Linked DNA regions of Pedosphaera parvula Ellin514. Each later gene encodes a partner of the first gene's protein in a complex. Links are inferred from orthologs where the notes say so. Each region holds a gene or a part of one and is shown in the gene's direction. Other genes may lie near its edges. The genes, in order: mnmE and CFLAV_RS08405.

Region 1 (7,265 bases):
TGCTGATTATCAGCAGCGGATTGGCGAGGGTGCTTACCGAGCTGGTCTCGATGCAAGGTAAGCTCACTCTCTTCCCTTAAACCGGGGGTGCTAACTGGATTTTGATTTGGCCCTTCGATCGAGCGTCGCCACGGCTTTCTTTATTACCCATTCGGACTTTTCCAATGCTGTCTGGGCGGTGGCATAATCCACGCCTTTCAATTCTTGAATAATTCTTACGGCGCGGTCACGCAGCTTGGTGTTTGAAGGATTCAGGTCTACCATCAAATTGCTGACGACTTTGCCGATACGAACCATGGCCAGCGTGGTGAAAATATTCAGGATGAGCTTGGTGGCCGTGCCGGCTTTGAGACGAGTGGAGCCGGTGAGCAGTTCGGGTCCCACATTGGGAGTGATCACAATATCGGGCCGGGCATCCCCCGGAATGTTTAAGAAAGGATTAAAGCCGACGAGTATTGTCCTGGCTCCGCGACCTTTTGCTTCACCCAACGCACCCCAAACGAACGGGGTGCGACCACTGGCCGCGATTCCGACCACCACGTCCTTGCTGGTTACGGAACGAAATTCTATGGCTCTGGCACCGGCAACCGGATCATCTTCGGCTCCTTCAACAGAACGCCAAAGGGCACCCTGGCCACCGGCAATAATTCCCTGAACCATCTCAGGATCGCTACGAAAAGTGGGGGGACATTCGCTGGCATCGAGCACTCCCAGGCGACCGCTGGTGCCTGCGCCAACATAGAAAAGTCTGCCACCTTTTTTGAATGCCTGGGAAATGTATTTTACCGCCTGCTCGATGTGATCGCGCTCCTGCAGAATTGCCTGGGGAATCGCGGCGTCTTCCGACAACATCAGTTCGATGGACTGAGAGAGCGGCAGTTTATCCAGGTTCAGGGAGCGTGGATTGCGCTGTTCCGTGGGAGAAAGTTTTGCCATCTGGGACAAGGGCAATTCGGGAACGTGCGACTTAACAATTGTTTTCCTGGTGGACCGGACTGGCTTCAGCGATGCCGAGTGGCCACTCCAAATCTTTTGGGCCAGAATGACAGCGCCCCAGACACTCTCCCGCTCAAGAGGGGTAACCTGCGCGCCAGGCCAGAGCTTTTTGAGTTTATTGGAAATGCCCCTGGTAAATTGCGGCTGCTTCAAAAGAACGCTGCCCGAGAGAATAAAATGAACCGGCGCTTTCGGATTCGCCAATTGCCTAGCACAAGCAACTGCGTCTTCCACCAAGCTGGACTCGGCACTGGCAAGAATATCAGCCGCAATCTTATCGCCTTTTTTCCAGGCGACAAAAACCTCCGTGGCCAGGCTGGCGATGGTGGTTTTGTTGGCTGCCTGAGCCCAGGCAATCAGTTCATTAGGCTCGTTTAGTTCCAGTCGATGCAAAAGCTGCTGACCGAGCCGGGCCCAGGCGCCGTCGCGGTCATAGTAGAATACGACTGCCTTCAGGGCACGGAGACCAATTTCGTAACCACTCCCTTTATCGCCTAGAATATGTCCCCAGCCGCCGATCTTGCCGGTCTTGCCCGCCCGATTGCGGCCATAGCAGCAGGAGCCAGTTCCGCTAAGCATCAATATTCGTGCTTCAGCGTCTTCAACGTCCTTTTCGTCCGTGGCAGTCAGCGCTGTTTCCAGATCGTTGGTCGCGTACGCGGGGATTTGAGTCCAGACCTTGGAGGCAGCGTTGCGAATGCGTTCCCAATCGTTCTCAGTGCGTGCACCAGCCATGCCGATCGCCAAAGCATCGGGCTGCGGAAAAGCCTCAGCGATGGAGCGCAGGAGGCGAACCAGTTGAGCATCGTTGAGGAGTTTTACATTTGCTGGCCCGGCTTCAAATCGATGAAGAAAATGCCTGCGGGCGTCGGCAAGCAGGGCCACGGTACGAGTGCCGCCCCCTTCGATACCTAGGAACAACGGTCTGGCAGGCTGTTTTGTACTACTAATTGTCATTGACGCGGATTATCTTTAAATCCTTATTTTTTCAAAGCAATAAAGTGCTCAGTAATGTAAGTATTTGATGTAATATTGAATGTAATCGGGAAACCTGTATCCTGATGGGTGGTGCCCGTCCGGTCGGTCTAAAATGTTTTGAGTAAAGGAGGATACGAGGTTAATACTTAATTATGACTGGAACGGAACAGAGTATTTTGCAAACCCTGGTTGAGCTGGATGAAAAGGTGAAAGCCATGCCCACAACCAATCCCAAGCCAAATCTGCTGCCGGTTTTTGCCAGGCTGGATGAGCTGACGCGCCAATTACCAGTTCAGACTGCACCCGAGTTGCTCCATTATCTTCATAAAAAGAGTTATCAGAAGGCTCGTCTATTTCTTGAAGGTCAGGATGCTGAAAATGCACGTGGCAATTGCCATGGACATCAATAACTGAGCCGCGGCCACAATGCTACTCGATGACACCATTGCCGCCATCGCAACTCCTTTGGGTGAAGGTGGGTTGGCCGTTATTCGTCTTTCAGGGCGGGAAGCGTTAAGCATTGCGGACAAGAGCTTTCAACCCGTTGGCAAGTCTTCAATAAATCCGTCTGCTGCGCCGACTCACACGATCCATTATGGAAGAATCATTCGTCACGGACAGAGCGTGGACGAGGTCTTGTTGGCGGTCATGCGTGCACCAAGGACGTTGACCCGTGAAGATGTGGTGGAGATTACCTGCCACGGAGGTTTGCTGCCGGCGAAGCTGGTTTTGGACACCGTGTTGGAAAATGGCGCGAGGCTGGCGGAGCCCGGCGAATTTACGAAGCGGGCTTTTCTGAATGGCCGTATCGACCTGGCTCAAGCCGAAGCGGTGGCTGATTTAATTCACGCCCGGACGGAATTGGCCCTTACTGCCGCGAATGAACAACTCGCAGGGAAGCTTTCCCAAAGGATTAATGCTCTGCGGGATGACATGGTAAAAACGCTCGCGCATGTGGAAGCTCATATCGATTTTCCAGACGAGGACATCTCACCCGACACAAAGGTTAAATTAATTGGAAGATTGGAGCGGGGCCTGGAGTTTATGGAGGAACTGCTTCGCACTTCCAATGAGGGGCAGATTTTACGCCGGGGCATTCGTGCTGCGATCATAGGGCGTCCGAACGCGGGGAAATCGAGTTTGCTCAATCAACTGTTGGGGCGAGACCGCGCGATTGTTTCTCACATACCTGGGACAACCCGGGATACGATTGAAGAGACGGCCAATGTGCGTGGATTGCCGATTGTTTTTGTCGATACAGCGGGATTGCGCGAAGCGGGAGATGAAATCGAGGTTGAAGGAATCCGACGCAGCCGTGAGACATTGTCGAAGGCGGAGTTTATTTTGCACGTGTTGGATGCGTCCGAGCCGCTGACGATGGCGGATGAGAATTACCTGGCAGAGTTCAGCGACAAGAAGCGAATCCTTGTTCGCAACAAAATGGATTTACCGGCGAAGCTGGATTTGCAAACGGGAATTCATGCTCCTGTGGTTGAGGTGTGTTGCCTGAGCGGGAAGGGGATTGAAACTCTAAAGGATGCCATCAAATCAATGGTGTGGGCAGGAGAAATCCGGGCGGAAATGTTGCAAGTGATGATTAATTCGCGTCACCAGGAGGCACTGAATCGCGCCCGGTCAGCCACACAGCGAACCATCACGGCGCTCAAGGGGGATGAGACGTTGGAGTTGGTCGCAATGGATTTACGGATTGCGGTGAATGCGGTCGGCGAAATTGTAGGCAAGACCACGACCGAGGATATATTGGATTCGATTTTCAGTCAGTTTTGTATCGGGAAGTGAGCCGGAGCGGAAAAATAGATAAAGTCAAATGCGTTCCTCACAACAATTGCAGTTCTCCAAGCATTGTTGGGATGAGTTCTGAAACCGTGGGGTGTATGTGCATAGCCCGTTGCAAAACAGAGAAGGGGGCCTTGGCATACATGGTGTCCAGGATGCAATGAATGACTTCGTCGCCGCCAGTGCCCAGTATTGCCGCGCCGAGGATTTGCTTCGTTTCATTGTCGATTACAACCTGCATGAGACCCAGAGTCTCACCCTTTTCCACCGCACGCATGACGTGCGTCATGGGGCGGGTGCCAATCAGCGCCGGGCGCCCGGATTTTCGGACTTGATCCACCGTCATGCCCGCTCTGCCGAGTGGCGGATCGATGTAGAGTGCATAGGCGGGAATACGGTCGCTCACTTTGCGCGATTCCTTATCCAATAAGTTGGCCGCCACGATTTCAAAGTCATTGTACGCCGTGTGAGTGAAAGCGCCCTTCCCATTGCAATCGCCCAAAGCCCAGACACCGGGAACGTTGGTTTTAAGTTCATCATCCACCACGAGGTAGCCATGCTTGTCCACGCGGATGCCTGCCTTGTCCAAGCCAAGATCATCTGTATTTGGCTGACGCCCGACCGCCAGCAACAGGTGCGACCCGGTTACCTCCGGCGGGCCCTCTGCACAATCGAGCCCGGCTGTGATTTGTCCTCCTTTTCTTCCAAAGCTGATGCAGGTGGCGTTCAGACGTATGTCAATTCCCTCATGTTCCAAAATGTCTTTGATGGCGGCGGAAACATTTTCATCTTCATGTTGAATCAAACGGGGCGCCATTTCGACTATGGTCACGCGGCTTCCAAAACGGCGGAACATTTGTCCAAACTCCAACCCGATATAACTGCCTCCGATTGTGATGAGATGCTCGGGAACCAAATCGATGTTTAACAGCGATGAGTTTGTGGTAAAGGGAACCTGGTCGATTCCCGGCAAAGCCGGTATGCGTGCCCGTGTGCCCACATTGATAAAAGTCCGCTCTGCACCAAGCACTGTGTCACCCACTCTCACGGTGTGAGCCGATTCGAATCGCGCCGATCCCAGGTAGACCGTGCAGTTGCGCATGTTTCGAAGCCATGATTCAACTGATTTGCTTGAATTATTTACGATCTCATCCTTCCGGGCCTTGACCCGTTTCATGTCCACGCTGACTTGCCCATTAATGACAACTCCAAAATCGCCAGCGCGTCGTGCGAGATGTGCGGCATAGGCACTTGCCACCATTGTTTTTGTGGGGGTGCAGCCCGTGTTGACACAGGTACCGCCGAACCGTTCCCGTTCGATAATTGCGACCTTCATGCCAGCCTGGCTCAAACGCTCTGCCAGAGATGGTCCTGCCTGGCCGGTGCCGATGATGATTGCGTCGTAAGTAACTGTCATAACCCCTCGCAGGCGTAACGTTCCCCAGTCGTAATGCGCATTCAACTATATTGTTTCAAGAATGTTGTCTTCTGAACTTTGTGAAATCCCAATCTGGCTCATCAATGATGTCATCAAACTCCTGGTTTCATTCTGGTTACAATTGCCTGCTTGGCGTTTCTTGAGGCAAGCTGCTAGGCTGTCTTCATGAGTGATTTGTTGATCGGCCTTCTTGGCGTTCTGGTAGCCACTAACCAGCCGGCAGCCATCAGCAATCTTGCCAATCAAACTGTTGGCATTTCTGTCGCGGTTCCGAACGACCCAGTTGAAAAGGAATTCCAGAAAGTGATGCAGGAAGATGATGCCGCCCAGGCCGAAGTGGATAAATGGCGTCAAGAAAGTAAAACCGTCAGCAAGAAAACCGGAGAGGCATCCAGCTCTGATCTTGGCGAACGGATACGAAAGCGTTTGGTCCCAGTCAGAAAATCGTATGATGAATTAATTCACCGCTACCCTGATTATGCTCCTGCCCGCCTGACCTATGGCAGTTTCCTGAATCAGACGGGCGATGAACATGCTGCCTCCCAACAATGGGAGAAAGCCCGCGAACTGGATCCAAAGAATGGCGCTTCCTGGAATAATCTGGCCAATTATTACGGTGAACACGGCCCCGTAAAGAAGGCTTTCGAGTATTACTCCAAAGCGATCGAAATCGATCCGGTTGAACCTCTTTACCTGAGCAACTTTGCCGACACCGTCTCCCTCTTTCGCAAGGAAGCGATGGTTTATTACCACCTGGATGAACAACAAGTGTTTATAAAGGCACTGGGACTTTACCAGCAGGCTTTGAAGCTCGACCCGAAGAACTTCAAATTAGCCCAGGATCTGGCACAAACATATTATGGGATTAAACCAACTCCGACTGATGCCGCCCTGAACGCCTGGACCAATGTTTTAAATCTTGCTGCCAGTGATTTCGAAAAGCAGGGGGTTTATCTTCATCTTGCCCGTTTCAAACTCAACGCAAACCGATTTGATGAAGCTCGCGAACAGCTTAAGGACGTCACTGATGAAAGTTACCAGGAGCGGAAGCGGAGTCTTTTGAAGAATATTGAAGCCAGGCAGCCCAAATCGAATTAACTGGATAGGCAACAGACTCTGCACTTCCTTCCTGTAAACTGAGCCATCCAATTCTCCCAAAAGCTGCCAGACAATGTAGCTTTTGCCGCTATGCCATGATTTGGTGCCGCTGATTTTCAAGGTTGGACATTGGCAAAAGCTTGCCTTGGCCTCTCCACGTATTACTTTATGCGGAGGTGAAGATTCTGTTTATTGGAGATATTGTGGGCGAACCAGGGCGGCGGGCGGTGAAAGAACTCCTCCCTCGTTTGCGTCGGCAGCATGAATTGGATGTTATCATAGCCAACGGAGAAAACTCCGCGGGTGGTTCCGGTATTACTCCCAAGACTGCGGAGGAAATTTTTGCTGCTGGCGTCCACATTATAACCAGCGGTGACCATCTCTGGGATCAAAAGGAAGTCATTGGTTTGCTCCAAAATGAATCCCGTTTTATCCGCCCGCTCAATTATCCTCAGGGGACGCCTGGCCAGGGCAGTTACATCTTTCAACCTCCCAGCCAGGCACCCGTGGCCATTCTTAACCTGCAAGGCCGCACCTTCATGCCACCTCTGGAGAATCCCTTCACCTACGCACGAGCAGAAGTCGAGAAGTTGCGCCAAAAAGCGAAGATCATTTTTGTCGATTTCCATGCGGAAGCAACCTCTGAGAAAATTGCACTGGCCCGCATGCTGGATGGCCAGGTCAGTGCAGTCGTCGGCACCCATACCCATGTCCAGACGGCGGATGAACAAGTCTTTCCCGGAGGCACAGCTTATTTAACCGATGCCGGCTTCACCGGTCCGCACGATAGCGTCATTGGCCGTGACATTGATGCCGTCGTCAAGCGCTTTTTAACACTCCAGCCGCAACGTTTCACGGTCGCCGAAAATGGAGTGAAGCTGCAAGGCGCGGTTGTGGATATCGAAGAAACCACCGGTCGTGCCCGCAGCATTATTCGTATTTCAGAATCCATTCCCAA
Region 2 (7,408 bases), on another replicon or contig:
GAATAGATCCGACCTGTCTTGCCGCCACGTTGTCTGCACTCCAGCGAGCGGGGTTCTCGTTTGGGCATCAACTACCTTAATGCATATCTGTCGATTGTGGGCACATCCAATTAACGAAGACGAAAATATGCCTAAAAGAAAAACTAATGTAAAGAATCGCTTCATAACTATGGTCGCAAATAATCGATCAGCTCGTTTGCTACGTGATCTATAATTGTGATATGGTCAATTCCGTTGTCCTCTAGGCCCAGGATTAAGATCTATGTCAGATCTGATGCAAAGAATAAAAACTAAAATACCCTTATTGGAGCCGGGTAATAAGGGTATTTTAAAAACGGTTGGACTTCGTGTCGAGAGAAATGGAGTGACGGCACACATTCTGAGGGGAGAATCGATTTAGATATAGATGTGTCCGCCCTGCATGAAAACCACTCTGTCATCCCCTGCCCGTTTGTATTTTCAAATGCTGGTTTATTTCTCCTTCCACATGCAGTAGGCTAGCCCCACAACTATGAGCTTTTCCAAAACTGAACTTTGGCCGCGATTTCAGAAGTATTATACCGAATTCCCTTCCCTCGGCCTCGCCATCGACCTGAGCCGCATGAATTTCAGCGCCGATTTTCTCGCTTCCATGAAGACACCCATCCAGAAAGCCTTGATTGCCATGGCTGAACTGGAAAAAGGTGGCATCGCCAACCCTGACGAAAAACGCATGGTTGGACATTACTGGCTGCGCAATCCCGCACTCGCTCCCACCAAAACAATTCAAAAGGAAATCGAGGATACGCTCGCCTCAATCAAGGAATTTGCGGCCCAGGTACATAGTGGCGCGATCAAAGGCTCCAAAGGCCCCTTCAAGAATTTGTTGGTTATCGGAATTGGCGGTTCGGCTCTTGGACCCCAATTCGTTGCCCACGCCTTGGGTCACCCCAAAACGGATAAAATGTCCATCTTCTTCTTTGATAACACCGATCCCGATGGCATGGACAAGGTTCTGGCCGAGTTGAATGGCCAATTGGGCGAAACGCTGACCGTTGTGATCTCCAAATCGGGCGGCACCAAGGAAACCCGTAATGGCATGCTCGAAGCCCAGGTAGCCTATGAACGCGCAGGTCTGAAGTTCCCCACCCACGCGGTCGCCGTCACCGGCTCTTTGAGTGAGTTGGATAATTATGCCAAAAACAACAACTGGATACGTCGCTTCCCGATGTGGGATTGGGTAGGCGGTCGCACCAGCGAACTTTCTGCCGTTGGTCTTCTCCCCGCCGCCCTTCAAGGCATCGATATTGATGAGATGCTCTCGGGAGCCAAGGCTTGCGACGATATCACCCGCCAAACCGATATAAACCAAAACCCATCCGCTCAATTGGCATTGATGTGGTATTATATTGGCAACGGCAAGGGAACCAAGAACATGGTCATCCTGCCCTACAAGGATCGGCTGGAATTCTTTTCAAAATATTCGCAACAGCTTATCATGGAGTCACTTGGAAAAGAGAAAGACCTCGATGGCAAAGTCGTAAACCAAGGGATCGCAGTCTTCGGCAATAAAGGTTCCACCGACCAACATTCTTATGTTCAACAACTTAGAGAAGGCATTTTGAACTTTTTTGTGACCTTTATCGAAGTTTTGAAGGACCGGGATGGAAAATCTATCGAAGTGGATCCCAATGTAACTTCCGGCGACTATTTGGAAGGCTTTTTCCTCGGAACACGGCAGGCTTTGTATGAAAATGGCAGGGAATCGATTACGTTAACGTTGCAGTCTGTAACTCCTTTCTCCGTCGGCTTGCTTATTGCTCTTTATGAACGGGCCGTAGGGCTGTACGCATCATTAGTTAACATAAACGCCTATCACCAACCAGGCGTCGAGGCCGGCAAAAAAGCCGCTGCTGCTGTCATTGACTTACAGCGCAGAATCCTGAATTATTTAATCGAAAAGCGCGGCCATGCTTTGACCTCTGCCCAAATAGCAAGTGGCATAGGAGCTCACGACGACTTCGAAACCGTTTTTAAAGTTTGCGAACACATGGCTGCAAATCCTGATCACGGCGTCAAAAAGACTCCCGCTAAAAGTCCTTTCGATGCCACCTATCAAAGAATGCAGTAATGTTTGTTTATCCGAAGAAGTACGATGTCATTGTAGTGGGTGCCGGCCATGCAGGTGTTGAGGCCGCACTGGCCGCCGCCCGCATGGGTTGTCAAACCCTGCTGCTCACGATCAATGCCGATACCATCGGCCAGATGTCCTGCAACCCCGCCATTGGCGGCTTGGCCAAAGGCCATCTTACCCGGGAGATCGATGCCCTTGGCGGCGAGATGGGCAAAGCCACGGACATGACAGGCCTTCAGTTTCGGATGCTCAATACTAAAAAGGGTCCAGCCGTCTGGGCTCCCCGCGCTCAGTGCGATAAGAAAGCCTACCAATTCCGACTTAAATGGGTCTGCGAGCGCGAACCCAATCTGGATGTTAAGCAGGGCCAAACCATCAAATTGGTTCACCAGAACGGGCAGGTCACCGGGGTTGAAACCTCCTTGGAAGTCCAATACCTATCCGCTACGGTCGTCATTACCACCGGCACTTTTCTTCGAGGCTTGATGCACATAGGCCAGAATCAACAATCCGGAGGCCGCGCCGGGGAGTCCGCCGCCATGAACCTTTCGGCCTCGCTGAAAGAAGTCGGTCTGGAATTAGGTCGTCTGAAGACCGGCACGCCCCCTCGCCTGCTCCGCCGGTCGATTGATTTCACCAAGACCGCGGAGCAAAGCGGCGACGAACCTATTCCTTTTTTTACCTATTGGAAGGATGATTTGTTCCACGTGGAACATTCTGGGGTCAATCCACGGGATATTGGCCACTCAGCGGGCAAATATCCGCCCGGCTCAATCTTGGATCGCTTAAACGGCCAGCTTCATTGCTATATAACGTATACCACAGATGCTACCGCCAAGATCATCCGGGAGAATATCCACAAGTCTCCCATGTATTCCGGCGTCATTGAAGGAGTCGGCCCCCGGTATTGTCCCTCCATAGAAGATAAAATTGTAAAGTTTCCAGAAAAGGAGCGGCAACAGATATTCCTGGAACCAGAGGGAATCGCGACGGACGAGATCTATGTAAACGGATTTTCCACCTGTCTGCCCTACGAGGTTCAAGTCCAAATGGTGCAAACAATCATCGGCTGCGAGAACGCAGAAATCCTCCGACCCGCCTATGCCGTGGAATATGACTTTGCCTTCCCGACCCAGCTTTACCCGTCACTGGAAACCAAGGTCTGCTCGCACCTCTTTCTGGCCGGCCAAATCAATGGCACCTCCGGCTACGAAGAAGCTGGAGCCCAAGGATTGATGGCGGGAATCAACGCCGCACGGAAAGTGCAGGGGAAGGAACCTATCATTCTGAGGCGAGATCAGGCCTATATAGGAGTGCTCATAGACGACCTCGTGACCAAGGGAACCATCGAACCCTACCGCATGTTCACGTCCCGGGCCGAATACCGTTTGATTCTTCGCCAGGATAACGCCGATCTCCGCTTATCCGAAACTGGCCATCAAATCGGACTCCTGCCTGAACGGAATTACATAAAGTTCAAGGCCAAAAGGGAAGCCATCGCCGCGGAAATCGACCGTCTGGAAAAGACCCGTCAAGGTACGGATCTATTGGCACAGTTGCTCCGAAGACCCCAAGTCACTTATCAGGACTTACCAGGGAAGCGCACCGATCTGTCTGAAGACGTAATCCAACAGGTGGAAATCGCCATCAAATATGAGGGCTACATCGACCGCCAGGAACTGGAAGTAGAGAAGTTCAAGACCTTGGAAGATAAACAAATTCCCACCGCTTTCGACTACGATACCGTTCACAGCCTTCGAACAGAAGCTCGCCAAAAACTTAAAAAGATTCGGCCAGCGACACTTGGCCAGGCATCCCGCATCTCCGGCGTTTCGCCTTCAGATATCGGAATCCTAATGGTGTGGCTCAAGCGCGGCGTTCCAGCCGTAACACCTGCGGCAACCTCGGCCACGGACGGGAACTGTTCATCGGAGCCGGAAGGCTGCTGTTGATAGGCAGGAGACTTCAATGAATTCAAACCATACCAAGCCCAACCCGCCAAATAAGCATTATACGAATCTCTTCGTACTTTCCGCAGTTCCATACATATTACATCTTTTAATTTCGGACTAAAGCTGTCACGGGCTTGACCCTCTCTCAGAGAACTGCAAAAGATAGGAAATGCTCAAGCTTTCCTTCACTGCGGTCGTACTATCTCTGAGCGCTCTTCTCAGCGCTTCAGCCAAGGATTACACGGTCCACACGTTTAAAAAGATTCAGCTCACCGATAAGTTCTGGGGCGAAGGGGCAAACTTTGGCGACTTCAATCACGATGGCATAATGGACGTCGTCTCCGGCCCCTATTGGTACGAAGGCCCCGATTTTCAAAAGCGCCACGAATATTATCCCGCAAACACCAGCTTCAAATTAAAGAAAGCTGACGGCACCGAAGAAAAGGTCGAAGGTTTCGAAGGAGCCCTCGGCGTGAACAACACCTACTCCGATAATTTCTTCGCGTTCACCTACGACTTCAATGGCGACGGCTGGGATGACATCATGATATACGGATTCCCTGGCAAGGAAGCCGTCTGGTATGAAAACCCGAAGGGCAGGGAAGGTCATTGGCAACGGCACCAGGTCTTCGACATGGTCGATAACGAATCGCCAACTTTCCAGGACATTAACGGCGATGGCAAGCCTGACATCATTTGTAACTCGGGCGGTTACTTCGGTTACGCCACTGCAGATTGGCAACATCCCGAAAAACCCTGGACCTTCCATCCCATTTCACAAAAAGGCAATTGGCACAAGTTCACCCACGGCCTCGGAGTAGGGGACATTAACGGCGATGGACGCATGGATCTCCTCGAAGCTGGCGGCTGGTGGGAACAGCCCGCTTCACTTGCAGGCGATCCCGTCTGGAAGTTTCATAAATTCCCGTTTGCTCCCGGCCATGGTAGCTCCCAAATGTATGCCTATGACGTCAATGGCGATGGCAAAAACGACGTCATCACCGCCCTCAATGCGCACGGCTATGGGCTGGCCTGGTATGAACAGATTACTGAAAACGGAGAAATCTCCTTCAAGCAGCACATCCTCTTAAACGAAAAAAAGGAGCCGAACGAATACGGCGTCACTTTTTCCCAGCTCCACTCTGTTGACCTGATTGATATGGACGGTGACGGCTTGAAAGACATCGTCACTGGAAAACGTTTCTGGGCTCATGGCAATCACGGGGATGTCGATCCTTCTGACCCCGCAGTGGTGTATTGGTTCAAACTCGTACGCAAAGGAAAAGGCCAGGCGGATTTTGTGCCTTACCTGATCGATGATAACTCCGGCGTTGGCACACAGGTGGTCGCCGGCAATATTAATAAGGACAAATTACCCGACATCGTGGTTGGCAACAAAAAGGGAACATTTGTCCTTTTGCAGGAAGCCAAAAAAGTCAGCAAGTCCGAATGGGAAAAAGCACAACCCAAACCCGTTGCCAAATCGTCCGGGGAAAAGCAAGCGGCCGTAAAATAACTGCTCTCCTCATTAATCGAAAATTGAAGTTGAATGCCGTGCAGAATACGACGTCTGCATTTAGTCAGCTAACACTTTCATTTGAATGAAATCGCTCCTTCGCACTTCATGTTTAGGCATCGCCGCTCTGTTCACCGCATTGAATCTATTGGCTGCGGATGCCGGGCCGATCAAACCCGCGGGCAAGGATGGCAAGCCACTCAACCTCGACTTTGAAAACGGCACGCTTAAAGATTGGACAGCCGTCGGCCAGGCATTCGAGAAGCAACCTATTCGTGGTGACACTGTCTCTCCTCGTCGCGGAGACATGAAGAGTAATCACCAGGGTGATTACTGGATCGGCACCTACGAAGTCGCGGGCGACAAGGCAAAAGGCACCCTCACTTCAGTTCCTTTCAAAGTCACTCATCCCTGGGCGAGTTTCCTCATCGCTGGAGGTAATCAGCCCGGCACGCGCGTTGAATTGGCCACTGCCAACGACCACAAGGTATTTCTAAAAGTTTCCGGTTACGACAGCGAACAATTGCGACCGGTGCTCGTCGATTTGCAGCAACAGCTCGGCAAGGAAATTTTCATCCGCCTCGTCGATGATGAAACCGGCGGCTGGGGACACATCAACTTTGACGACTTTGAATTCTACGATCAAAAGCCGCAATTGGCGAACGCTCTCGACCCTGCAAAAATTGCTGCCGACGAAATGCCTCCAGCCGATGTCATTAAATTCGCCGGCCTCTCACCCGAAGATGCCGCGAAGGAGATGACTCTGCCTCCCGGTTTTAAAGCGCACCTGTTCGCCGGCGAGCCGGATGTGAAACAACCAATTGCTTTCGCCATCGACCATCGCGGTCGCATCTGGGTGGCCGAAGCTTATACCTATCCCATTCCCGCACCGGAAGGGCAGGGGAAGGATCGTATTCTCGTCTTCGAAGATACGAACGGCGACGGCAAATTCGACAAGCGTACCGTCTTCATCGAAGGTCTCAACCTCGTCAGCGGTCTTGAAGTTGGCTTCGGCGGTGTCTGGGTCGGCGCGGCTCCGTACCTAATGTATATTCCCATTCAGGATGGCGACGAACCCAAGCCCGCAGGCAAACCACAAATTCTTCTCGACGGTTGGGGCCATCAAGATACCCACGAAACTCTAAACACTTTCACTTGGGGACCCGACGGCTGGCTCTACGGTTGCCACGGCGTATTTACATTTTCCAATGTCGGCAAACCCGGCGCGCCTAATAGCGAACGCATTCCGATGACCGCCGGTGTCTGGCGTTATCATCCCACCAAACATATCTTCGAACGTTTCTCCGAAGGCACGAGCAATCCGTGGGGTGTCGATTTTGATGAACATGGTCAATGCTTCATCGAAGCCTGCGTCATTCCCCATCTCTGGCACATGATTCAAGGCGCACGTTACGAACGTCAGGGCGGTCAGCACGTCAATCCTTACATCTACGACGACATCAAAACCATTGCCGACCATCTCCATTACGGCGGCAACAAGGGTCCCCATGCCGCCAACGGTCGTGCGGGTGCCATGGGTGGTGGTCATGCCCACGCCGGCTTGATGGTTTATCAAGGGGACAGTTGGCCTGAAGAATATCGCGGCGGACTGTTCATGAACAACATCCATGGCGCACGTATCAACATGGACATCCCCGAGCGCCAGGGCTCCGGTTTCGTAGGCCATCATCATCCCGACTTCATCAACTTCAACGATTCATGGTCGCAGATTCTTAATTTGCAATACGACCAGGATGGTTCCGTTTACATGATCGATTGGTACGACAAAAACCAATGTCACCATAATGATCCGAATGGTCACGACCG

What was found.
Region 2: the proteins of mnmE (region 1) and CFLAV_RS08405 are in contact, whole or in part, in a solved structure (PDB 9HIP), measured with the Escherichia coli proteins. The link is inferred for Pedosphaera parvula Ellin514 from one-to-one orthologs.

What each region holds. Positions count from the first base shown.
Region 1 is NZ_ABOX02000019.1:80,136-87,400, forward strand. Bases 1,731-4,587 are described here. They hold mnmE (tRNA uridine-5-carboxymethylaminomethyl(34) synthesis GTPase MnmE), read left to right. Parts: upstream 1,731-2,400; coding sequence 2,401-3,774; downstream 3,775-4,587. Other genes in these bases: murQ (N-acetylmuramic acid 6-phosphate etherase), read right to left, coding at 1,731-1,953; CFLAV_RS15875 (hypothetical protein), read left to right, coding at 2,127-2,384; CFLAV_RS15885 (FAD-containing oxidoreductase), read right to left, coding at 3,812-4,587. Outside these bases: CFLAV_RS15865 (YIP1 family protein), read left to right, coding at 1-80; more of murQ, read right to left, coding at 91-1,730; more of CFLAV_RS15885, read right to left, coding at 4,588-5,188; CFLAV_RS15890 (tetratricopeptide repeat protein), read left to right, coding at 5,375-6,307; CFLAV_RS15895 (TIGR00282 family metallophosphoesterase), read left to right, coding at 6,484-7,265. UniProt on the Escherichia coli protein: Exhibits a very high intrinsic GTPase hydrolysis rate. Involved in the addition of a carboxymethylaminomethyl (cmnm) group at the wobble position (U34) of certain tRNAs, forming tRNA-cmnm(5)s(2)U34.
Region 2 is NZ_ABOX02000008.1:96,992-104,399, reverse strand. What follows is about bases 1,588-4,587. They hold CFLAV_RS08405 (tRNA uridine-5-carboxymethylaminomethyl modification enzyme MnmG/GidA), read left to right. Parts: upstream 1,588-2,109; coding sequence 2,110-4,065; downstream 4,066-4,587. Other genes in these bases: CFLAV_RS08400 (FG-GAP repeat domain-containing protein), read left to right, coding at 4,235-4,587; CFLAV_RS08410 (glucose-6-phosphate isomerase), read left to right, coding at 1,588-2,110. Also shown: more of CFLAV_RS08410, read left to right, coding at 512-1,587; more of CFLAV_RS08400, read left to right, coding at 4,588-5,581; CFLAV_RS08395 (PVC-type heme-binding CxxCH protein), read left to right, coding at 5,667-7,408. UniProt on the Escherichia coli protein: NAD-binding protein involved in the addition of a carboxymethylaminomethyl (cmnm) group at the wobble position (U34) of certain tRNAs, forming tRNA-cmnm(5)s(2)U34.